3 regions of the Bacillus sp. mrc49 genome follow, and region 1 is predicted to be linked to each of the others. Evidence: a T-box and tRNA genes for the amino acid it is inferred to sense, from the RefSeq annotation. Region 1 holds a T-box; the other regions hold tRNA genes.
The links. The T-box of region 1 lies ahead of argS (arginine--tRNA ligase). A T-box ahead of a tRNA ligase gene usually reads a tRNA of that ligase, here a tRNA-Arg.
Positions count from the first base shown of each region.

Region 2: it has a tRNA-Arg gene. The T-box ahead of argS (arginine--tRNA ligase) is inferred to sense a tRNA for this amino acid. The anticodon was not compared.
Region 3: it has a tRNA-Arg gene. The T-box ahead of argS (arginine--tRNA ligase) is inferred to sense a tRNA for this amino acid. The anticodon was not compared.

Region 1 is NZ_PHNG01000671.1:2,512-6,277, reverse strand. Features, by position in the region: gene CVN76_RS10125 (fatty acid desaturase) at 1-648, shown strand, start outside; gene CVN76_RS10120 (response regulator) at 733-1,239, shown strand; T-box leader at 1,291-1,507, shown strand; gene argS (arginine--tRNA ligase) at 1,542-3,221, shown strand; gene CVN76_RS30940 (hypothetical protein) at 3,402-3,566, opposite strand.
Region 2 is NZ_PHNG01000695.1:18,286-22,051, reverse strand. Features, by position in the region: gene CVN76_RS15520 (XTP/dITP diphosphatase) at 1-150, shown strand, start outside; gene CVN76_RS15515 (metallophosphoesterase family protein) at 153-665, shown strand; tRNA gene CVN76_RS15510 (tRNA-Arg) at 839-912, shown strand; tRNA gene CVN76_RS15505 (tRNA-Arg) at 1,650-1,723, shown strand; gene CVN76_RS15500 (hypothetical protein) at 1,900-2,418, opposite strand; gene CVN76_RS15495 (ABC transporter ATP-binding protein) at 2,411-3,037, opposite strand; gene CVN76_RS15490 (hypothetical protein) at 3,048-3,766, opposite strand, start outside.
Region 3 is NZ_PHNG01000703.1:8,565-12,330, forward strand. Features, by position in the region: gene CVN76_RS16675 (DNA topoisomerase III) at 1-386, opposite strand, end outside; partial or broken gene CVN76_RS31820 (DNA topoisomerase III) at 504-847, shown strand; gene CVN76_RS31080 (hypothetical protein) at 921-1,061, opposite strand; tRNA gene CVN76_RS16680 (tRNA-Arg) at 1,518-1,591, opposite strand; gene CVN76_RS16685 (polysaccharide deacetylase family protein) at 1,811-2,674, shown strand; cobalamin riboswitch at 2,752-2,926, shown strand; gene CVN76_RS16690 (ABC transporter substrate-binding protein) at 3,078-3,766, shown strand, end outside.

The sequences.
Region 1 (3,766 bases):
CTTACGGTGGATGAATATTTGGCAGCGCCGCTTAAGCTTCGTTTTGCCTATCGTTTTTATCGCAATCCATTGGTCATGTTTGGTTTGGGTCCGATTTATGTATTCCTTCTTAAGAATAGGTTCAACCGTAAAGGTGCTAGAAAGAAGGAAAAAATGAATACGTATTTGACGAATGCATTGATCGCCGTTCTAGTAGTATTGCTTTGCCTGGCCGTAGGCTGGCAGTCGTTCCTTCTGGTACAAGGTACCATCTTCATGATTTCTGGTTCAGTGGGCATTTGGCTGTTTTACGTCCAGCACACATTCGAGGACTCTTATTTTGAAGAAAATGAGGAGTGGGAATATGTATTGGCAGCAGTGGAGGGAAGTTCTTTTTATAAGCTTCCGAAATTGATGCAGTTCCTTACAGGCAATATCGGCTACCATCATGTGCATCATTTGAGTCCAAGGGTTCCTAACTATAAATTGGAAATGGCTCACAATAATACGCAGCCTTTGGAGAACGTCCCGACGATCACGCTTGCGACTAGCTTACAGTCGCTCCGTTTCCGCTTATGGGATGAAGAAAACAAGAATTTTGTTAGCTTTAAGGACATAAAATATATAACGAAAAAAAGTGTGCCTGTTCAAGTGAAATCTGAACTATGACACCAATGTGATTTCGGACTCCCTTCATAATCCTTGGATTTGGGGGAGTCTTTGTTGGTTATTCGATCAAGGAGGGAACGTAAAGTGATTCGAATCGTGATTGCAGAGAATCAGGAAATGCTTTTAGAAGCGATCAGTTCTCTACTCGATCTTGAAGAAGATATAGAAATCGTCGGCCAGGCCAGCAATGGGGAGGAAGCGATTGCCCTTGTGCACCAATTGCATCCGGATGTCTGCATCATGGATATGGAGATGCCGGTCATGAGCGGACTGGAGGCAGCGGAAGCTTTACAGGCATGTGCATGCAAGGTGATTATTTTAACGACGTTTCGACGGGATGGTCATTTTCAACGAGCGCTCAAAGCGAAGGTAAGTGGTTATTTATTGAAGGATAACCCGAGTGACGAGTTAGCCTGCTCGATCCGCCGTATCATGGATGGCATGAGAATGTACTCGCCTGAGCTCACGGATGCGTGCCATGCCGACGATCAAGCTGAATCAGGGTCTGCGATTTTGCAGCCTAACGCAATCGGGGCGGTAAGGAATTATTTGTCCACAATCAAGGATAAAATGAAGGCACCGACCGGTTGAGGTGTTGACACGTTTTTTAAAATTGTGTAATATGGGTAAAATCATAATATTGAAAATTCGATGATGAAGAGAGTAGTTCATTTGAAATGGCAAGCGAGTCAGGGACGGTGGGAGCCTGATGCAGGACGAATGGATGAAGCGCACTTTGGAGAAGTTTCTTGAAACGTTAGTAGGGAATATCGGGGAGTCACCCCGTTAACAATGGAAAGTGGTCACAATTTGTGGCAACTAGAGTGGTACCACGGGAATTCATGCTCTCGTCTCTTATTAAGAGACGGGGGCTTTTTTGTTTAGGAGGGAAAATGACGATGAATCAACCAATTGCTGCCTTACTTTCAACTGCATTAAACCATGAATTGACCACAAGTGAAATTGAAAAATTAATCGAAAAGCCTAAAATGAGCGAGTTAGGGGATATTGCTTTTCCATGCTTTACGCTTGCCAAGAAGCTGAGGAAGTCACCACAGGTGATCGCTTCGGAAGTGGCCCGGAAATTAAGTGATGGAATGATCCAGGAAGTGAATGCAGTGTCGGGGTATGTCAATATCTTCGTCAATCAGCAATGGGTGACGGAAAATGTGCTTCAAGCAGTATTACGTGAAAAGGAACAGTATGGTTCGATGAAGCCTGCAAAGGAAAATGTCGTGATCGATTATTCCTCGCCGAATATTGCCAAGCCGTTTTCGATGGGGCATTTGCGCTCGACGGTGATCGGAAACGCATTGGCTAATATAGCAGAAAAGAATGGCTACCATGTTGTGCGAATCAATCATTTGGGAGATTGGGGCACGCAATTCGGCAAATTGATTGTTGCTTATAAGCTCTGGGGAGACAAAGCGGCTATCGAAGCGTCCCCGATTCAGGAATTACTGAAGATTTATGTGAAGTTTCATGATGTTGCAGAAACGGATGAATCGCTGAATGAGCAAGCACGCGCCAGCTTTAAGGCGCTTGAAGAGGGTGATGAAGAGTCGCTTGCCCTCTGGAAATGGTTCAGGGATGCTTCACTTCAGGAGTTCGCTGCGATTTATGAGTTATTGGGCATTCATTTTGATTCCTATGCGGGCGAAGCATTTTACAATGACAAAATGGATGCGGTCGTCGGGGAGTTGAAGGAAAAAGGCTTGCTTGCCCAATCGGAGGGAGCATTTGTCGTCGAGTTGGAGGATATGCCTCCTTGTTTGATTACGAAAACGGACGGGGCGACGCTTTATGCCACACGTGATTTAGCCGCAGCACTGTATCGCAAAAAACAGTATGATGCCAAGAAAACCTTTTATGTCGTCGGAAATGAACAATCCTTGCATTTTAAACAGCTCTTCAAGGTGATCGGGAAGATGGGATATGATTGGTCTAGGGACTTACAGCATGTCGCGTTTGGCATGATGCTGAAGGACGGCAAGAAAATGTCGACACGTAAAGGGAAGGTCGTGTTGCTTGCAGATGTGTTGGCTGAGGCGATCGAAACGGCGAAGCGCAATATTGAAGAAAAAAACCAAGCGCTGGAACAGAAGGAGCTGGTTGCGAAGCAGGTTGGTGTCGGAGCGGTGATTTTTAATGATTTAAAGAATAATCGCATGAATGATATCGACTTTTCATTGGAGCAAATGATGAATTTCGAGGGCGAAACCGGTCCGTATGTGCAATACACACATGCCAGAATTTCATCATTGCTGGAAAAGGGGCAATTTACAGAGCAGGCCATCGAGTTTGAGGCATTGGGCGAATATGCTTGGCCCGTGATCCAGTTGCTTGAGCAGTTCCCGAGCATTGTCCAAAAATCCTTTGAACAGGCCGATCCATCACAGATTGCCAAATTCAGTTTGCAGTTGGCACGCGCATTCAATAAGTATTATGCACATACGAAGGTGCTGGTCGATGATGAGTGGAAGCAAATGAAGCTCTCATTCGCCTATTGCGTGGCCGCCGTTTTGAAGGATGCGTTGCGATTATTGGGAATATCAGCGCCGAATCAAATGTAAGGCATGTCCTTGAAAGGAGCCGTTTTGTGTTCGAAATGGCTCCATATTTCCTTGGATGATTTAGTTAAGGCGAAGTGTATCTGTCTGGGAATGTCCTTCTTTCTCCCAGGTGATATGCATCTCGTACACATGATCTTCTTTTTTGGGGTTCTCCCAAGTGATAGTCAGCTGATAATGGATTTAATGCTGTAACAATGCCTGCCTCATCTCCACCTTGCCGCCAGACTTTTGTTTAACATGTCCAAGCCATCCGCCGACTGCGTAATCACGATTTTTCTTATCATTCGCTTTCCACATACACTTATCAGATGTGCCCCAAATTATTGCAATACTGGAATAATGCATATACCCTCCGAACGCAGCACCCAAGCAGATGAGTGCCACAAGCAACCATTTAACTGTTTATATTATACAGAGTGGTGAAAATATTTTAGTATAGGGATTTAGAGAGTTTCCATCAAAAATTGATAATTGCTTGAAAAATATGGATTGACATTCATTGGCAATGTGATACTATTTATAAAAATGGAACCGGTTCCAAAAAT
Region 2 (3,766 bases), on a different contig from region 1:
TATGATCCTATCTTTTTTGTTAAAGAAAAAGGAAAAACAAGTGCGGAATTGACGAAAGAGCAAAAAAACCAAATCAGCCACCGGGCTCATGCCTTGAAGGCTTTGGATGAAAAACTTGATCTATTTCTAAAGAGGGAGGAAGGAATGTGACGATGAAAGTCCTAATCATGAGTGACAGTCATGGACTAACGCAGGAAATCGGCATGATAACCGACCGTCATAAACATGAAGTCGCGGCCATGATTCATTGTGGGGACTCCGAATTGGAACGAAAAGACCCCCTCATGAAGGATTTCCTCGCCGTTCGCGGCAATTGCGACTATGATGCCGCCTACCCAAGTGACGTTGTGGAGAACATCCTGGGCAAGCGATTCTTCCTTACTCATGGGCATCTTTACAACATCAAGATGACGTTGATGAACTTAGCTTACAAAAGCGAAGAAATGGGAGCTGATATCATTTGCTTTGGCCATTCCCACGCTGCAGGTTCTGAAATGATCGATGGCAAGCTGTTCATCAACCCTGGCAGCATCCGTCAGCCGCGGGGGAGAATTGAGAAGACCTATGCCATTTTGGGACTCGAAAAAGACCAACTTGAAATCACCTATTATGACCTTGAAGGAAAAATAGTTGATGAACTAAGAAATACTTATCAATTCGAATGACTTCATGTATAATGAACAGGAAGCGTTTTTCCCCGCTTCCTGGATTTTAAAAAAAGGAAAAAACTTTTTTAGTAAAAGCGTTGACTTTCTTTTGATATCCTACTATAATAAGAAGTGTCCTAAGGGAACAGTTAAGGTAATACATAAGTTTTACCGCAACTTATATCATAAACGTCTCAGTAGCTCAGCTGGATAGAGCAACGCCCTTCTAAGGCGTCGGTCGGGAGTTCGAATCTCTCCTGGGACACTAACAGAAAAGGTATGCTAACACAGGTTATAACGCTGTGGGAGCATATCTTTTTTCGTTCATGCAATGCAATATCCCTGCCTGCCAAGTCAAGATACTGAATTGTAGCAGCTCAGCGCAATGTGTGCTCCTTGCTTATTAAGAGAAATGCCAGCCTCACCCTCATCTGTCTCCTCCGATATGGGTATTAGGAGATAATAGAACAGTAGGGGAAGTTGCTGATAATCTTAAGGAATATGTATATGTACCTTTCCCCCTGCTTCTGATAGAACTTTTAGTTAAGTCCTTACAATAATTTTTGAGAGGGTGTCTCCGTCTATAAATGTTCGCCTGCGTAAGAAAGTACAAAACCACTCGTTTTCTTTCTCTAAATCATTCTTTAAACGATAAGAAACTGCACAACCGATGCGTGGAGGAAACTGCGAGCTAAAATCATGCCTATTTAGGCTCTTGAAAGACTTAAAGTGCTACGCTTTTCATGCCCCATAGTCTTCTGGATCTATCGGAATTAGTAACTAGTATTTTATGAAATGTGTATGTGATAAATAAAGCAAACATATTATACATAAGTACTTGAAAACTTTAAAGCTTTAGGGTATTCTGATACATGGTAATAGAACTTTGTTAGGGAATTGTTCTAAACCCTACTATTTATATAGTGTAGTCTTACAGTGAAAGTTTTAATTCTTGTAACCCTTTGATATGCCTGTTGTTTGGCTGATAAGGGACAGCATCATGTCTCAGTAGCTCAGCTGGATAGAGCAACGCCCTTCTAAGGCGTCGGTCGGGAGTTCGAATCTCTCCTGGGACACTAACTAGAAAAATCACCCTGGAATGTTGGTTGGTCAACATTCCAGGGTGATTTTTTATTTGTTTAGAAATGTCTTTAGAAAAGTTCCGGGTCGGAAATATTATATGCATTTTTCACCATAAATAATAGTGCAGTTGACGCAAAATAAGCTTAAGCCCTTTCAGGCGTACATGTCGCTATTTCGGAATGATAGCCAATTGAATATTTGTACTATTATTTGTTATGGATACGGAAACATCATCCGTATCCATACCGAGGAAATCATTTCCTTTTAAATTAGCTTTTAATTCGCTTATATCATAGGATACGTCCAAAGATTGAAAAATCACTTCTAAAACAGCCGTGAATTTCTTTTCAATAGTGGGGAAGTCTTCTTTAGATTCCTCAACGAATAAAAAAAGGTCGGCTAGTTTTTTCTTTTCATCTGTTAAATCATAAGTAAGCTGGATCTTATTATCTTTTGTATTGAAACCTGACTCTGTTTTAATCAGGAGCCTTTGATTATCATTGTTTACTATCTCTTTTTCAAAATCCTCCACTGTTATTGAAAAAGTTGGAGGATTTTCCATTACAGCTATTTCTTCAGGAGTGGATTCGGTATCACTAGCATCTTCTGGATTTCCAGTAATTCCATATGGAGAGCATGCTGTTAGTAAGAGTATGCCCAAGATAAGACAAGCATATTTTTTATTCAACGAGCTCGCCCCCATTCAATTCATAGACTATGTCACAAAGATAATTTATTTGCCTATCATCATGGCTTGTTAGTAGAATCGTGACTCCGTTCTTCTTGTAATCCAATAACAGCTCTTGGATCTCAATAACGGATTTCTTATCCAATCCATTGAAAGGTTCATCCAAAACTAATATATTCGGGTTCTCCATAATGGCTTGTGCTATCCTTAAACGTTGTTTCATGCCCAAGGAATATTCCTTCACTTTTTTGTCTTTTGCCTGAGCTAGACCCACCTTTTTTAAGGTTTGAACGATATCTTCTTTTGTAATCTTTTTTTGTATATTTGCTAAGATGGACAAATTATCCATGCCAGTTAAGTAGTTTATGAATGGAGGCTGTTCAATGATGATGCCGGCATTGTCAATATATTTCTTACTGAAAAGGATTCGTTTGCCTTCCACCCAAATCTCGCCATCATTAATTGCCGTAAATCCACAAATCGCTTTTAACAACATCGTTTTGCCTGATCCGTTTGGCCCTACAAAGCCCACACAAATACCTGGATTAATAGATAAGGAAATATTAGTTAGAATGGTGTGATGTTTTATGCTCTTATTAATATTCTGTACTTTAATCATTTTAAGGCCCCTATGCAATTTTATATTTCAAGTTCCGTAGTAAAAAGTGGGAAAGAATCATTAAGCATATTCCGGCAATCATCCCACCAACAAAATAAGCATCTCCACTAATAAATACAATGCTGAACGTCTTTAGTTGCAGATCCATGATGAATAATACGGAAATGAGTATGAACACAGTCAATAATGCCGTCGTTTCTTGGAATTTCAAATAGAGGTAAAACAAGATTGATGAAAGTCCTAAGGAAATGAGAATGCTTGCGATGCCAAAAAATAAAAATTGTCTTATGATTGAAGCTGGATACTCAAATTCCAGTGCACCATGAACAAAAACGAACGTAAAAATGGAACTGACGTATATAAATACAAATAACGTTACAGGAAGGATGTATCGACCCCTGATTATTCTTAAAGCCTCTCGTTGCAGGTTGATTCGGGAAAAAACAAATGGATGATAGGTTTTCTTGATCATGAGGAAAGAAATGGAACCCCAAAAAATCGACGCTGCATAAAACGTATATGGACTGATGAAATGGAGAACGCTATTTCCTTCCATATGTTCAATCTGATTAAAGGCTTTATTAACTAAGATCCGATCAAGGATCGCTTCAGCTGGTAACGATTCATTATAGTCATTCATATAGATGATGATATGTTGATAGCCTTGGATATAGTTAATAAAAGCTAATGAAACGGAAGATATTAGGACGGTTAGTAATAATATTGGAT
Region 3 (3,766 bases), on a different contig from region 1:
CGTTTGATGGGCTTATTCACTTTTGATTTCTCGATGATCCATCGTGCAACTAATTCTCCTTCTCTCCCCGCATCAGTCGCCACGATTATTTCATTCACATCATTGCGATTCAATTGTGTTTTAACAGCATTGAATTGCTTTCCGGTTTGTTTCATGACAACTAGCTTCATGCTTTCAGGAAGCATGGGCAGGTCTTCCAGCTTCCATGTTTTAAATTTCATATCATATGCCTCTGGATCTGCTAGAGTAACCAGATGACCTAATGCCCACGTAACGATATACTTATCGCCTTCTAAAAATCCATTGCCTTTTTTATTACACTTCAATACATTCGCAATATCACGTGCAACTGAAGGCTTTTCAGCAATTACCACACTTTTTGACATTTGTTCAAACTCCCTTACTAACTATTTACCGTCTAATATAACATAATTTCAAAGAGGGAATGGCCTATACAGTTCATTTGAGCCCTTGAAACGAAGCCGCCGGGATCGGGACAGTGGCAACTGTTCGAAAGCTTCTTGGTCGAAAAGAGAGGGAAGGGCCTTCACGTAAATTCAAAAGGAAAGCAACTCCTCGAGTTGGCGCCTGAAGACCTGAGGTCGCCTGCTTAGACGGCACAGGAGGAGCAAAAGCTAACGGCGATTGCAAAAGGAATTCTTGCCAAACAGGTTTTCATTGACGATATGCGCCAGAAATGCAAGCAAGATCATGTGGCAGGCTGATGCGTGTAGTGAATAATGAAAAGGGGGAAATGCTTGTCTGTCAGGATCGTGAATGCGGCCACAAGGAAAGTGTTTCACGTGTAACAAATGCGCCGTATGCCTGCAGTGCGCACAAGAAAAAAGGATGGAGCATTCGCTCCATCCTTTTTCTGTATATTACTGCTTCGACTAAATTTCATTCAGTACGGTGCCATGTCATTCATATTCAAGTGTGTTGTCCATTTTTTTTGTGTGTTTTTCGGAATCTACTCGTATGAGCGTACTGAATGGCTGCTGATCACCTGGACTGAAAATCGCTTCATCATTCTCTGGATTCCATCGGCTGTAAATACTCATGATCAGTATCTTCCTCCTTTGGATGAGAAGAGTAGTAATTCCCATTTTGATTAGCATCTAACGCTTCAATTGACTCTAACGCTGATCACCGGGACTAAACACCGCTGCGTCATTCTCCTTGTTCCATTGGCTTCTGATTGTACTCATGCACATCATCTCCTTTGGTTGAGAATGTCTTACAGTATTTATATACCCGGGTAGGACAGGTTGAAACATTTATTTTGAATTTTTTTCGCAATCCTGCGCGAACATCATTTCACGCCAAGGTTTTCTATATATTCGTCGTCCTTTAGCTTTCCTGTATGTTCTATCTTAGAAAAACAACGTGTCATAGAAACACTTACAGAATTTTATTGAAAGGGTGAAAAGGTTATATTGCAATTTGATTTTTCATTTTAGGCAAGAAACTGTTATATAAAACAAAAAACCCCTTAACATGTAAGGGGTTTTTTTTAGCGTCCCAGATAGGAATCGAACCTACGACCTACAGCTTAGGAGGCTGTCGCTCTATCCTGCTGAGCTACTGGGACATATTAAAAGGTCGACGACTTGTTTATTATATTGGTTATAGGCAAACTTTTCAAGTGAGTAGCTTATAATTATGAAAAAAAATGCCTGGCGGGTCATTTAACGATAATTTTTACCTTTTATTGCGTTAATTGGAATACTTTATTATTCGTTGGTTTTCTGGTACTATTATGCTAGAAAAAAATAGGAGAATGATAGTGGGAAAATACAGATTGGTATGGATGGCAGCAGTGTTTGTGGCTTTTATTTTAGCTGGCTGTTCACAAGGTGTTTTAGAGAAAATAGGTAAAAAGACGGCTGCGCCGATTGCGGAAGATAATATCGAGGTGGCTGCAGCAGAGGAGAATGAGGCCGAAATAGATTCGGAGGATGGAGCAAGTCCTGAACGAATCGATACGAGTGGCTGGATAAGGGCCGAGTCCGAGGTTAGGCTTCCGATATTGATGTACCATAGTATTTCGGAGGGGAATAACCTTCGGGTGCCGAAGGAGGAATTCCGGCTGCAAATGGCTTGGCTTCGGGAAAATGGCTACCAGACTTTATCGCCTAATGAAGCCTTTCTCGTTTTAAGCGAAAATATAATGCCAAGTGAAAAGTGTGTCTGGATTACTTTTGATGATGGCTATACAGATAACTACACGGAGGCTTTTCCTATATTGAAGGAATATGAGTTGAAAGCGACCATCTTCATGATCGGGAAGTCCATTGGTAAAGCTCATCACCTGACGGAAGATCAAATGATGGAGATGAGTGCGGATGGGATTTCCATCGAGAGTCATACAATCAACCATCTTGAGCTGAACCGGATGACTTCCGGGCAGCAGGAAGCTGAAATGGTCCAGTCCAAGGATTTATTCGATCGCATTCTGAACCAGGAGACGACGGTACTTTCGTATCCAGTCGGCCGTTATAACGAGGAGAGCCTCAGGTTATCGGAAGAAGCGGGATACAAGATGGCAGTCACCACCGAACCTGGCGGGGCAACAAGTGATCAAGGGATGCATGCCCTGCATCGCGTACGGATTTCACCGGGATTATCCGTCGGGGGATTTGCATCACTGATTGAAAATGCGTCCAATCGCTGAAGCTGGACAGGCGTTTTGTGAAAAATCCTCCAATAATCGCTTCTTGCATGGTGTATAATGATAAGCAGTGAAAATTATATACATATGAACGATTTGGTGTCTAAATGACTTAAAAGGGAAGCTGGTTCAATGCCAGCGCGGTCCCGCCACTGTATATGGGAGCTGACGGCTGTATGCCACTGTTTGGGATATGGGAAGATGCCGTTGACGATGACCATGAGCCAGGAGACCTGCCAAGATTCGTACACCTGTGACCCACGCGGATGGGGAGGTGTGTGGCAGACTGTAAAGAGTCCTTCATGATATTGTTGCCATACAAGCATCTTCCGTTTGACGGGGGATGCTTTTTGTCATGGGGTCCTCGCTTAAGGCGGGCTAAAACTAAATGAAATGATTGTGGGGAATGAACGTGAAGAAGATTTTTGGCCTGATACTGGTGATGTTGCTGACGGCTGGCATGATGGTTGGCTGCAGCGGCACGGCCGATGAAGGAAAAGGAAAGCAGCAGACGAATCAGGCTACACAACAAGCCTTCCCGGTTACGATTAAAGATGCAACGGGTGAAAAGGTGACGATAGAAGAAAAACCGAAGAAAATCGTTACGTTGATACCAAGCAATACGGAAGTGGTCTTTGCGCTTGGTTTAGGTAATAAGGTTATTGGCGTGTCCGACAATGATAATTACCCGGAAGAAACGAAGGATATCGAAAAAGTGGGCGGCATGGAGATGAACACGGAATTGATCGTCTCCTTGAAGCCCGATCTTGTTCTTGCCCATGCATCGAGTGCCCATAATTTGAAGGAGGGGCTCCAGCAGCTTAAGGATGCGGGAATAGATGTGCTTGTAGTCAATGATGCCCAAAACTTCAATGAGGTGTACAAGTCCATTGATATGATCGGGATGGCAACAGGCGAGCAAGCTAAGGCAAAAGACATCATCACGGACATGAAAACGAAGCTGAAGGTTATTTCCGAGAAGGCCAAATCGGTAAAGGAATCGGAAAGGAAGACCGTTTTAGTGGAGGTTTCGCCGTCCCCGGATATCTATACACCTGGTAAAAATACATTCATGAATGAAATGCTTATGATGAT